DNA from 4 places in the Mesorhizobium sp. LEGMi-168a genome. Region 4 is predicted to be linked to each of the others. Evidence: predicted binding sites of a transcription regulator. Region 4 holds the regulator's gene; each other region holds the start of a gene.
The links. The regulator LexA, encoded in region 4, represses DNA repair genes until DNA is damaged. The targets are predictions, from matches to a motif close to TGTTCNNNNTGTGTTCNG.
Positions count from the first base shown of each region.

Region 1 (3,205 bases), on a different contig from region 4:
TCCGATACGAAATCGCTTCGGCGAGATGGATGCGGCCGACCGTTTCGCTGGCGTCGAGATCGGCCAGCGTGCGCGCGACCTTCAGCACGCGGTGATAGGCCCGCGCCGAAAAGGCGAGCTTCTCGCTGGCGTCCTTGAGCAGCGTCAGCCCGGCGGCGTCGGGCTTCGCGATCTCCTCGATGATCGCCGGTGGGCAATGCGCGTTGGTTGTGGCGGAGGCGCCCAGCTTCTCCAGCCGTTCGCGCTGGATGGCGCGGGCGCGGGCCACGCGCTGCGCTACGGCCGCGCTCTTCTCGGCGCGGTCCGGCCGGATCAGGTCGGCGGCCGAGACCGCCGGCACTTCGATCCTGAGGTCGATGCGGTCGAGCAGCGGGCCGGAAATGCGGGCCTGGTATTCGGTGCGGCAGCGCTCGCCGCGCAGGCAGCGATAGCCGGGCTCGCCCGACATGCCGCACCGGCACGGATTCATCGCCGCCACCAGCTGGATGCGCGCCGGATAGGTGACGCGGTGGTTGGCGCGCGCGATCACGCAGTCGCCGGTCTCCAGCGGCTGGCGCAGCGCATCGAGCGTCTGCGGCGTGAATTCCGGCAACTCGTCGAGGAAGAGCACGCCGTGATGGGCGAGCGACACTTCGCCCGGCCGCACGCGCAAGCCGCCGCCCACCATCGCCGCCATCGAGGCCGAATGGTGCGGGGCGCGGAACGGCCGCCGGTCGGTGAGCTTGCCTTCGCCGAGTTCGCCGGCCACGGAAGCGATCATCGAGACTTCCAGAAGCTCCTTTGGCGCCAGCGGCGGCAGGACCGAGGGCAGCCGCTGCGCCAGCATCGACTTGCCGGAGCCAGGCGGCCCGACCATCAGCAGGTTGTGGCCGCCGGCCGCCGCCACCTCCAGCGCCCGCTTGGCGCTTTCCTGGCCCTTGATGTCGGCGAGGTCCGGCAGGTCGCGCGCCGCAAGCTGGATGCCGGCCTCCGGCCGCGACAGCACCTGCGTGCCGCGAAAATGGTTGGCGACCGCGATCAGGCTGCGCGGCGCCAATATGTCGAAATCCTTGCCGGCCCAGGCCGCCTCCGGCCCGCAGGCGAAGGGGCAGATCAGGCCCTTGCCCTCGGCATTGGCGCCGATCGCGGCCGGCAGCGCGCCGGCCACCGCCGCTATGGTGCCGTCGAGCGACAACTCGCCGAGCACGACATAGCCGGCCAGCATGTCGCCCGGAATGGCGCCAAGCGCCGCCATCAGCCCAAGCGCGATCGGCAGGTCGTAGTGGCTGCCTTCCTTGGGCAGATCCGCCGGCGCAAGATTGACCGTGACTTTCTTCGACGGCATCGACAGGCCGGACGCATGGAGCGCGGCCTGCACGCGTTCGCGGCTTTCGGCCACCGCCTTGTCCGGCAGGCCGACGATCTGCATGCCCACTTTCCCCGGCGCGATCATCACCTGGACATCGACCGGCACGGCCTCGATGCCCTGGAAAGCCACCGTGCGAACCCGCGCCACCATTGTCTCAAGCCCCCGGATATCGGCTCGCGCGCGGCTTTGCGATCAGGCCGCGAGCGAGGTCAGGCTAGACAACCACAGATTTTCGCTTTGGGCAAGAACATTACGAGAACATCGATAAGGGAACGAGTCTGCGAGGCCTTGGCGGCGGATCGCTGTCAAGCCGCTGCGGCCAATGCTGGATTAAAGCCCAATGCTAAAAAAGAACTCTCTTTATAAGATTTTTCTTGTAGTGAGATTTTTGTCTCATTATGAAGAACGCGTTCAACCGTTTCAAAGGACCACACCATGTTCCCTTCCCGTTTCTCCCAATCCCTTGGCCCTGAGCGTCATCGCCGGACACGCTCACCGCGGGTCGCTCGGAAAATCCTTGCCGCTGCGCTGCCGCTTGGGCTTGCCGTGGGCATCGCGAACGCCGCGTCCGCCGGATCTTTGAAGGCCGAGCTTGGCCGACTACCGAGAACCGAGGCCTTGCCGGCCGGCGTGGTGCAGGTTTCGCCATATGTGCCCGGCATGGGCGAACATTGGGCCAACCCAGCCAATCTGCCCTTCGGACCCATCTACTGTGTGGTCGACGGCCACATCACCTGCATGGAATACATGATCTCGCAGAAGGACTTCGCCGAAGGCGTCTCGCACAACAAGCTGGTGCCCTGGTTTGACGGCAAGCGGCAGCCTGCCGTCGATCACATCGACATCGGGTTCGAACCCAACGGCCATCATGGCTATGAAATTCCGCACTATGACATTCACATGTACTTCCTGTCGCCGGAAGCCCGTCAGGCGGCCGACAAGCTCGCCATGAAGTGAGGCCGCATTTCCGCCGCCGCGGCGCCAAGCCGCGGGCATCCCTCATCATTCTCAACTCAAATAATGGTTATCAGAAAGATGCTTACCCCTAAGGACATGGATCGGAAGATTGACGAGCATTTCGGCTTTGAGGCCAGCGACAATATCGAAGGCGTGCTGCAAACGCTGACGGATGACGTCGAGCATGACGTCGTCGGCTGGCCTTTCGGGCCCTCCCACGGGCGCGACGCGGCCCGCGACTTCTACGAGGCGACGTTCTCTGATCTCGCGGACAGCTCGGTCAAATGCGTCCGGAGGCTTTACGGCGATAATTTCCTCGTGGATGAGTCGTTGTGGCGGGGCCGCGCGCCAGGCCGGCCGTTTGGCCTTGAGGGCCGCGATCGCCCTTTGGAGTTCCGACTGCTTCATGTCATCGAGTTCAGTGACCAGGGCAACATCAAGCGAGAAAACGTCTGGCTCGACCTTGCAGCAATCATCCGGCAACTGCCACAGGACTGACCAATGAGCGAAGTGGGTAAGGCTGGACGGCCGAACCAGCGACGGCGGACCCGCAAGGACCTGCTTGAGGCCGCGACGCGGCTGATGAAACAGGGCCGCCAGCCGGTGCTGGAAGATGTCGCGGCAGAAGCGCTGGTCTCACGGGCCACCGCCTACCGCTATTTCCCGAGCATCGATGCGCTGCTCCTGGAGGCCTCCATCGACATTGCCGTGCCCGGGCCGGAAGAACTGTTCGAGAATGAATCCTCGACCGACCCGGTGGCGCGCGTTGAGCGCGCCGACCGGGCGCTGCATGACATGATCCTCGCAAATGAGGCCCCGCTCCGCGCAATGCTGGCGCAGTCAATCGAGCGGCGGGCCAGAGCTGTCGAGGATAGTGATCTCCCGGCACGCCAGAACCGA
Region 1 is NZ_JBZEGV010000022.1:436-3,640, reverse strand. Features, by position in the region: gene AC4FWB_RS24285 (YifB family Mg chelatase-like AAA ATPase) at 1-1,498, opposite strand, end outside; gene AC4FWB_RS24280 (hypothetical protein) at 1,654-1,785, opposite strand; gene AC4FWB_RS24275 (hypothetical protein) at 1,895-2,305, shown strand; gene AC4FWB_RS24270 (ester cyclase) at 2,384-2,803, shown strand; gene AC4FWB_RS24265 (TetR/AcrR family transcriptional regulator) at 2,807-3,205, shown strand, end outside.
Region 1: a site for LexA is predicted at 1,592-1,609, ahead of AC4FWB_RS24285 (YifB family Mg chelatase-like AAA ATPase). Genes of this name have one in related genera too.

Region 2 (3,205 bases), on a different contig from region 4:
GCAGGCCGAAATCCTTGGTGATCAGGTTCCAGGCAAGCTCGATCGCGCGCTCCTTGAAATAGTCGCCGAACGAGAAATTGCCGAGCATCTCGAAGAAGGTGAGATGGCGCGCGGTGTAGCCGACATTGTCGAGGTCGTTGTGCTTGCCGCCGGCGCGCACGCTCTTCTGCGCCGTCGAGGCGCGCGAATAGGGCCGCTTCTCCAGGCCGGTGAAGACGTTCTTGAACTGCACCATGCCGGCGTTGGTGAACATCAGCGTCGGATCGTTGCGCGGCACCAGCGGGCTGGAGGCGACGATCTCGTGACCCTCCTTGCGGAAGTAGTCGAGGAATGTCGACCGGATGTCGTTCACGCCGCTCATGAGTACTGCCTTTTTCGCGAGAACCGCCGGCCCGGCCGGCGGCAAATGGGCTCTGTTGTCTAGAAGATGGAGCTGGCCTTTTAGCGGTAGCTCTTGACCCTGTCCAGAAACACGGAATTGGGCCAATTGGCTGATCCGACGGTCGCTTCGCACCGCCGCAAAACACAAACCGCCGGCACAAAGGCCGGCGGTTCGGGACGCAATACTCAAGAACGCGATTACATAAGCATATACAGATATAACAGGATTATGGCCAAACTCCGGCCGATCCAGTTGCTTTACGCAATTCCGGACGGAAAACCGCTACGCACTTTTCCTGGAATTGCTTGGCCCTACATGGCGCCGGCTTCGTCCCCAAAACCGTCGTCGCCGCCTTCGGAGCCGCCGTTCTCGAGGAATTTTTCCGCGATCAGCCCGGCATTCTGCCGCAGCGCCAATTCGATCTCGCGCGCCGTGTCGGGATTGTCACGCAGGAACAGCTTCGCGTTCTCGCGGCCCTGGCCGAGACGCTGCGAATTGTAGGAGAACCAGGCGCCCGACTTTTCGACCACGCCGGCCTTGACGCCGAGATCGACGAGCTCGCCGGTTTTCGACACGCCCTCGCCATACATGATGTCGAACTCGACCACCTTGAACGGCGGGGCCAGCTTGTTCTTCACCACCTTGACGCGGGTCTGGTTGCCGACCACCTCGTCGCGGTCCTTGACCGAGCCGATGCGACGGATGTCGAGGCGCACCGAGGCGTAGAACTTCAGCGCGTTGCCGCCAGTGGTCGTCTCGGGCGAGCCGAACATGACGCCGATCTTCATGCGGATCTGGTTGATGAAGATGACCATGGTGTTGGAGCGGGAGATCGAGGCGGTCAGCTTGCGCAGCGCCTGGCTCATCAGGCGGGCCTGCAGGCCGGGCAGCGCATCGCCCATCTCGCCCTCGATTTCAGCGCGCGGCGTCAGCGCCGCGACCGAATCGACCACCAGCACGTCGATGGCGCCGGAACGCACCAGCGTGTCGCAGATCTCCAGCGCCTGCTCGCCGGTGTCGGGCTGCGAGATCAGCAGGTTTTCGAGATCGACGCCAAGCTTGCGGGCATAGACCGGATCAAGCGCGTGCTCGGCATCGACGAAGGCGCAGATGCCGCCCTTCTTCTGGGCTTCCGCAACCGTGTGCAGCGCCAGCGTCGTCTTGCCCGAGCTTTCCGGCCCGTAGATTTCGATGATGCGGCCGCGCGGCAGGCCGCCGACGCCGAGCGCGATATCGAGGCCGAGCGATCCCGTCGGCACGGTTTCGATCTCGACCACCTGCTCGTTGGCGCCGAGCCGCATGATCGAGCCCTTGCCGAAAGCGCGCTCGATTTGCGACAGCGCCGCATCCAGAGCCTTTGATTTGTCCACTGCCTTATCCTCTACAAGCCGCAAAGAATTCTGAGCCATGATACATCACCCCTTGGTCGTCAATGAAGGCCGGACAATCCGTAATCCTTGCAGCTTTGTACCTTTTTTGTTCTCATTTGGCAAGAGGCAGCAAATGACTGAAAAGAAAACAATATCTGGATTTGTTCTATTTTTGTCTCACTAGAACCAGAACACACCTGCGCTGCTGGTCCAAAAGAGACTTCGATATCCAGCCGGCCCGAATCGCGACCCCGATTGCGGGGCGATGCGCACAAACCTAGTGTGCGCACGCGAACAATCAACGAAGGTCACCCCTCCCGCATGCCGACTTCCCCAAAAATTCTGGCGCTGGGCGGCGCCCATATCGACAGGCGCGGCCAGGTGACAGGCACCTATGTGCCCGCCGCCTCCAACCCCGGCATCATGCGCGAGGAGGTCGGCGGCGGCGTATTCAACGCGCTGCGCAGCGTGGTGAAGCGCGGCGTGTCGGCTTCGCTGCTTTCGATGCGCGGCGGCGACGCGGCGGCTGAGACGGTCGCGTCAGCGATCGCGGGCGCCGGCATTGCCGACCTCTCGGTGGTGTTTCTCGACCGCACAACGCCGAGCTACACGGCGCTGATCGACAGCGAGGGCGAGCTGATCGTCGGCTTTGCCGATATGGGCCTCTACGACCTCGCCTTCCCCAAGCAGATCCGCCGCGCCAAGGTGCGCGAGGCGATCGCCGAGGCGGATGCGATTCTCTGTGACGCTAACCTGCCGACGGCGGCACTCGAGCGCTTGATGGCGCAAGCCGGCGGCAGGCCTGTCTTTGCCATTGCCATCTCGCCGGCCAAGGTCGTGCGGCTGGCGCCGCTGCTCGGCAACCTCTCGCTGCTGTTCATGAACCGCCGCGAGGCGGCAGCACTTGCCGGCGCCGACATGTCCGGGTTGGATCTTGTCGACGCGCTCAGGCGCGCGGGGCTGGCGGCGGGCGTGGTCACGGCGGGCAGCGCTCCGGTGCTGGGCTTCGACCAATCCGGCATCTTCGCCATCGACCCGCCCGCACCGCGACGGGTCGCCGACGTGACCGGCGCCGGCGATGCCCTGACCGGGGCAACGGTTGCCGCGTTGCTGCGCGGGCTGCCTTTGCGGGCAGCGCTGCGCGAAGGCATTGCGGCGGCAATGCTCGCCATCGAGAGCGCCGAAGCGGTGCCGTCCTTCACGACGGCCAGCTTCGGCCAAGCGCTTGCCCTTGTGCCGGAGGCACGGGAGGTGGCATAGGGCCACCAGATCATCTTGCCGGAACATGCTCCGGATCGGAGACAGACATGACGCCCGAAACCGCCCGCCCCTTCATCGACATCCACCCGCCGGTGGCGGAGGCGCTTGCCGCCGGGCGGCCGGTGGTGGCGCTGGAAAGCACCATCATCACTCATGGCATGCCCTATCCCGACAATGGCGCGATGGCGGCCAA
Region 2 is NZ_JBZEGV010000007.1:200,810-204,014, reverse strand. Features, by position in the region: gene alaS (alanine--tRNA ligase) at 1-361, opposite strand, end outside; gene recA (recombinase RecA) at 694-1,791, opposite strand; gene AC4FWB_RS12775 (carbohydrate kinase family protein) at 2,074-3,012, shown strand; gene AC4FWB_RS12770 (pseudouridine-5'-phosphate glycosidase) at 3,060-3,205, shown strand, end outside.
Region 2: a site for LexA is predicted at 1,849-1,866, ahead of recA (recombinase RecA). Genes of this name have one in related genera too.

Region 3 (3,205 bases), on a different contig from region 4:
CGACCGTCAGCCGGTCATCGAGAATTCCTCCCGACTCGCCGACGCCATCCGAGAGCGTCGAGCGAAGCAGTTTCAGCCGCTCCATGCGGCCGCCAATTTCGACCTCGCACCACGCGCCCGGAAAGGGCGAGAGGCCGCGAATGTGATTGTGGACTTCGCCGGCAGGCCGCGTCCAGTCTACGCGTGTCTCCGATTTATCGATCTTTCGGGCGTAGGTCACCCCTTCCGTCGCCTGTTGGGTAAATGTCAGACAATTTATCCCCAGCCGCGTCAGCGCTTCCACCATCAGCGAAGCGCCTATGTCCATCAACCCGTCATGCAATTCGCCGGCCGTCACATCGGGTGCGATGGCGCATTTTTCAACCAATGCCACCGGACCGGTGTCCAGACCTTCTTCCATGCGCATGATCATCATGCCGGTCTCGGCATCGCCGGCCATGATGGCGCGCTGAATGGGAGCAGCACCACGCCAACGCGGCAAAAGCGAGGCGTGGCCGTTGAGGCAGCCGAGTTTGGTGGCCTCCAGGACGGGTTTTGGCAGAAGCAGCCCATAGGCGACGACCACGGCGACATCAGCTCCCAAGGCGGCGAAGGCCTGCTGCTCGGCCTCGCCTTTCAGCGATGCCGGCGCCCGCACCTCGAGGCCCAGCCGTTCGGCCTCGCGCTGCACGGGCGAGGGCGTCAGTTCCAGTCCACGCCGGCCGGCGGCGCGCGGCGGCTGCGTGTAGACAGCCGCGATGTCATGGCCGGCCTCGGCGATGGCGCTGAGCGTCGGCACCGAAAAATCCGGCGTGCCCATGAAGATGACGCGCAGGGGCATGACCCCTAGCCCACCATCTTGCCCGGCGCCTTGTCCTTGGCGAGCTTCTTGAATTTTCTCACCACCATGTCGCGCTTCAGCTTCGAGATGTGGTCGATGAACAGCACGCCGTTGAGATGGTCGATCTCATGCTGCAGGCAGGTCGCCATCAGGCCTTCAGCCTCAATCTCCTGCAGCTTGCCGTCACGGTCGAGATATTTTACCCGCACGGCGGCAGGGCGCTCGACCTCGGCGTAATAGTCCGGGATCGACAGGCAGCCTTCCTCATAGACCGAGCGCTGGTCGGAGCTTTCGAGGACCTCCGGATTGATGAAGACATGCGGCGCCGGCTCCTCGCCTTCCTTGGCAAGGTCGATGACCAGCAAGCGCCTCGGCTCGCCGATCTGGATCGCCGCCAGCCCGATGCCCGGCGCGTCATACATGGTCTCCAGCATGTCGTCGGCGAGCTTGCGCAAATCGCTATCGACGCGCTCCACCGGTTTGGAAACCTGGCGCAGGATCGGATCGGGAAGGATGATGAGCGGCTTGATCGACATGGCGTCTCACCTAAGACCTCGCCACAGCAGCGTCAACCGGGACATCTTTAGGCTGTTCACGTTTTGATCTATGCCAGCAGGCCGAATCGGTTATGCTGCCGGCATGAACGACATGACCTCCATCCTTTCTGAGCCCGTTGCAAGGCTTGGCGCCACCACGATCACGCTCGGCCAGGCGCTGGGTTTCGGGGCGGCGCTGCTGCTGGCACTGTTCCTGGCGCTCGTCGTCGCGTTGTGGCGCGCTGCCGGGGCGCGCGCGGTGGCGGCGGCAGAGGCCGCCGACCATGCGCGTGACACCGAGGCGCGGATGGCGGACATCCTGCAGGCGCAGGCCGAGATGCAAGGACGCATGGGCGCGATCGCCGAAGTGTTCGGGGCGCGGCAGGCCGAGCTTACCCAGTCGCTGGGACAGCGTCTCGACGCCATGACCGGCCGCCTCGGCCAGACCATGGCCGAGCAGACCAAGTCGACGCATGAAAGCCTGGCCAAGCTGCAGGAGCGGCTGGCGGTGATCGACACCGCGCAAGGCAACATCCAGTCTTTGGCCGGCCAGGTAGTGCAGCTGCAGGCGATCCTTTCCAACAAGCAGACCCGCGGCGCCTTCGGCCAGTCGCGCATGGAGGCGATCATCGCCGACGGCCTGCCGCACGGCGCCTACGAGTTCCAGGCGGGCCTCTCCAACGGCAGCCGACCGGATTGCCTGGTGCGGATGCCCAACGGCGCGCCGATGCTTGCCATCGACGCCAAATTTCCGCTGGAAGCCTGGAACGCCATTCGCGCCGCCGAGGGCGCCGATCCGCAGAAGGCGGCGGCGCAGGCGTTCCGGCGCGACATCGAGGTGCATATCCGCGATATCGCCGAAAAATACCTGATCCAGGGTGAGACGCAGGACACCGCCTTCATGTTCGTGCCGTCGGAATCGGTGTTCGCCGAGATCCACGAGAATTTCGAGGCCGTGGTGCAGAAGGCGCACCGCGCCCGCGTCGTCATCGTCTCGCCCTCGCTGCTGATGCTGTCGATCCAGGTCATCCAGGCGATCCTGAAGGACGCTCGCATGCGCGAGCAGGCGCATCTGATCCAGGGCGAGGTCATCCGCCTGATGGAGGATGTTCAGCGCGTCGATGAGCGCGTGCGCCGGCTGCAGACGCATTTCGGCCAGGCGGCCAAGGACATCGACGACATCCTCGTCTCGACGTCGAAAGTCACCAAGCGCGGCCAGAAGATCGAGGCGCTGGAGTTCGCCGAAGGGGAAACCGAGCCGCCGCGCGGTCCGGCCAAGGCGGAGGCCGGCGCGCGCGTGGCCGATTCCAAGACGGGTCAATTGCGGCTCAGGGTCGTCGAAGGCGACGACTAGTTTCGCCGGAGATTGGCGAAGCGCCCACTCACATCGTCATTCTAGGGCGCAGCAAGGAGCGAAGCGACGCGCGCAGACCCTAGAATCCATGCCGTGACTGCGGAGCGCCGCAACGGTGCAGAATTCTGATACGTCGCATTCCTCGGCGAGCGTTACGGCATGGATCCTCGGGTCAAGCCCGAGGATGACGAAGGATGGGCATCGGCCGCTCTTCAAGGTCGCCCAACAAGCTTACTGCTCCTCGACGATCCTTGTGCCCTCGAATTCCGGCAGCCAGTGCAAGGCCGAGCGATGCCAGTATTGCGTCCTTGGCACCAGCTGGTCGCGCTGGCGCGCCGTGCCGGTCCTGATGCCATAGACCTTGGGCCCTTCGCCGACCGATGTGGCGTAAAGATGCGAGCCGCATTCGCCGCAAAAGCCCTGAGCCCGCTTGGCGCCGCTCGACCCGGTCTTGATGTAGACCTTGGGCTCGCCCTTGGTGATGCGGTAATCCTC
Region 3 is NZ_JBZEGV010000014.1:26,547-29,751, reverse strand. Features, by position in the region: gene fmt (methionyl-tRNA formyltransferase) at 1-820, opposite strand, end outside; gene def (peptide deformylase) at 826-1,356, opposite strand; gene AC4FWB_RS18900 (DNA recombination protein RmuC) at 1,460-2,710, shown strand; gene AC4FWB_RS18895 (GFA family protein) at 2,942-3,205, opposite strand, start outside.
Region 3: a site for LexA is predicted at 1,410-1,427, ahead of AC4FWB_RS18900 (DNA recombination protein RmuC). Genes of this name have one in related genera too.

Region 4 (3,205 bases):
GCTGTTTGCCATCTGGCATTTCCAGCGCGTCTCGCCGCTCAGCTTATTGGCCAATCTGGCGATCATGCCGATCGTCACCGTCGTGATGTTCCTTGCCGTCGCCAGCGCGATCATGATGCCGTTCGGCTTCGACGGGCCTTTCCTCTATTTGATGGGCAAGGGTCTGACGGCAATGATCGCGATCTCGGCGTGGATTTCGCAATGGTCGCCGGTCGACGCCGTGGGGCTGATCTCGATCCAGTCGGTGCTGCTGGCGACCATCGCGCTCGTCATCGCCACCATGGCGACCACCTGGCTCAGGCTGGCGGCCGTTCCTTTCGCTCTGGCAAGCCTGTTGACGATCCCGCAGGTGCGCACGCCGGACCTGCTGATCTCCGAGGACGCACATCTGGTGGCCATGCCGATCGGCGGCGGCGAGCTCGCCGTCAACCGTGCCCGCTCCAACGAATTCACCACTGACAACTGGAAACGTGCGCTCAAGGCCGAAGCAATCGTGCCGCCAGAGACCTTCGCCGAAGGCGCGCTGGACATCGCCGACCCTGTCGACCTGCCGCCGGGGTCGCCGTTCTATTGCACCGGTGATCTCTGCATTGGCCGGCATCCGTCCGGCGCGATCGTCGCTTTGGCCGAGAATCGCGACAGTGCCAGGCCGGCCTGCGGCTTCGCCGACCTCATCGTCATCAACGACGCCACGGCCTATAATCCTTGCCGCGACCCGCGAGTCCTCGTCGTCACCAAGCGCCAGCTCGCACGTGACGGCAGTGCCGCCGTCTTCTTCGATCCGCAATCGGCAACGGCGCGGCCGGCCATTCGATATGCCGTCGAAAAGCCATATCGGCCTTGGCACGAGCAGCGAAAGTACTCACGTGAGGCAAGAGGCCTGCCGCCTTACCAGCGGCCTGAGAAGACCGATACGAAGCCGCCACAACCACTCAGTAGCGGCGGATGAGCCCGACCAGCTTGCCCTGAACCTTGACGCGGTCGGGACCGAAGATGCGGGTCTCATAGGCCGGATTGGCGGCCTCGAGCGCGATCGAGGCGCCCTTGCGGCGGAAGCGCTTGAGCGTCGCTTCCTCATCGTCGACCAGCGCCACCACGATCTCGCCCGGGCTCGCGGTATTGGCGTTGCGGATGATCACGGTATCGCCGTCGAAGATGCCGGCCTCGATCATCGAGTCGCCCTTGACTTCGAGCGCGTAGTGCTCGCCGCCCGCGATCATGTCCGGCGGCACTGTGATCGAATGCGTCTGGTGCTGGATGGCGTCGATCGGCACGCCGGCGGCGATGCGGCCCATCACCGGAATGGACACGGCCGAAACGGCATCGTCGTCATTGCTGGGCGTTGGCGTGCGCGAGGGCGCTGCCGGCTTGATCTGCCGGCCGAGATTGCCTTGGCCGCCCTGGATGACGCTCGGCGAAAACTTCTTCGCCGCGTTCAGGCCGGGCGCTATCGAATCTGGCAGCCGCAGAACTTCAAGGGCCCGCGCCCTGTTCGGCAGCCGGCGAATGAAGCCGCGCTCTTCCAACGCCGTGATCAGCCGATGGATGCCCGACTTCGAGGCAAGGTCGAGCGCCTCCTTCATCTCGTCGAAAGATGGCGGAATACCGCTTTCCTTGAGCCGTTCGTGAATGAACATCAGAAGTTCATGTTGTTTGCGCGTCAGCATGGCAACCCCCAGCGGGTCCTGAAACCAGAATCAGAAAACAAACCCAGAACAAACACTATCTGTTCCAGTTGTGTTCCGCAACCGTTTAAAGTTTAGTGAATGTGTTGACGTTTTGTTCAGCGTAACATCAGAACGCTGCATTCGGCGCCCGCTTCCGCTGCCGGGGCGAAGGGCTCGCGCACGATCAGGCCATTGGCGTTGGCCAGCGTCCTCAACATCGACGAATCCTGAATGCTAAACGGTGTCGCGACCAGCTGTCCGGCGTCCTCGCGCACGGCGGCCCGCACATAGTCTTGCCGGAGATCATTGGCGTGCATAGCGGCAGCCAATCGCGCGGTGCGGATGTCCTGCCGATGATCGCGGCCGCCCAGCCGTGCCAGAAGCGGCTTCAGGAACAATTGCGAGCAGACAAGGCTTGCCACCGGATTGCCGGGCAGGCCGATGCAGCGGATGTTGCCAAGCCGGCCAAACATCAACGGTTTGCCGGGGCGCATGGCGATCTTCCAGAAATCGAGCCGCATGCCTTCGCCGGTCAGCACGTCGTGGATCAGGTCGTGATCACCAACCGAGGCGCCACCGAGCGTCACGATGACATCAGCGCCAGCCTCGACTGCTTTCTTGACCAAGGCCGCGATTGCGTCGTGGCGGTCGGCCGCGATGCCGAGGTCGAGCGCGCGCGCCCCAACCGACTGGGCCGTAGCTGTGACGCCATAGGCATTGGACGAGATGATCTGGTCGGGGCCGAGCGCGCTGCCTGGGGGCAGCAGTTCATCGCCCGTGGCGATGATGGCGACCAGCGGCTGCCGCACCACGGTAAGGCTCGGATGATTGGCCGACGCCGCCAGCGAAAGCGCCGCCGGATCGAGCAGCCGGTCTTTTTCCAAGAGAACGTCGCCTTGCAAGAAGTCGAGGCCGGCTCGGCGGATGTTGCGTCCTGCGGACGTCGGTTCGGTCACCTCGATCCGGCCGCCGCCGAGGTCGCGGACATTCTCCTGGATGACGATCGTGTCGGCGCCTTCGGGCACGGGCGCACCGGTGAAGATGCGCACGGCCTCGCCCTTGCCGACAATGCCGGTAAAGCCGCGCCCCGCCGGCGCCATGCCGATCACCGAAAGCCGCGCCGGCGCCGAGGCCACGTCCGCAAAGTGTGCGGCATAGCCATCCATGGCCGAAGCGTTGAAGGGCGGCTGGGTGCGCAGCGCCAACACCGGTTCGGCCAGCACCCGGCCGGCCGCATCGGCCAGCGGCACGCTTTCGCCTGGCAGCGCAGTCGCGCCGTCCAGCAGGCGCTCGAGCGCCTCGGCGACCGGAAGCAGCGCCATCTTAGGAGCCCGCCTTGTAGTCGCCCGACTTGCCGCCGGTCTTCTCGACCAGCCTGATGCCGGAAATCACCATGGCGCGATCCGCCGCCTTGGCCATGTCGTAGATGGTGAGGCAGGCGACCGACGCCGCGGTCAGCGCCTCCATCTCCACGCCCGTCTTGCCGGTGACGCGGGCAAGCGCTGTGACCTTCAGGCCGGGGAGCGCGCGATCGGGCT
Region 4 is NZ_JBZEGV010000001.1:146,515-149,719, forward strand. Features, by position in the region: gene AC4FWB_RS00740 (ComEC/Rec2 family competence protein) at 1-949, shown strand, start outside; gene lexA (transcriptional repressor LexA) at 933-1,667, opposite strand; gene AC4FWB_RS00750 (molybdopterin molybdotransferase MoeA) at 1,784-2,989, opposite strand; gene moaC (cyclic pyranopterin monophosphate synthase MoaC) at 2,991-3,205, opposite strand, start outside.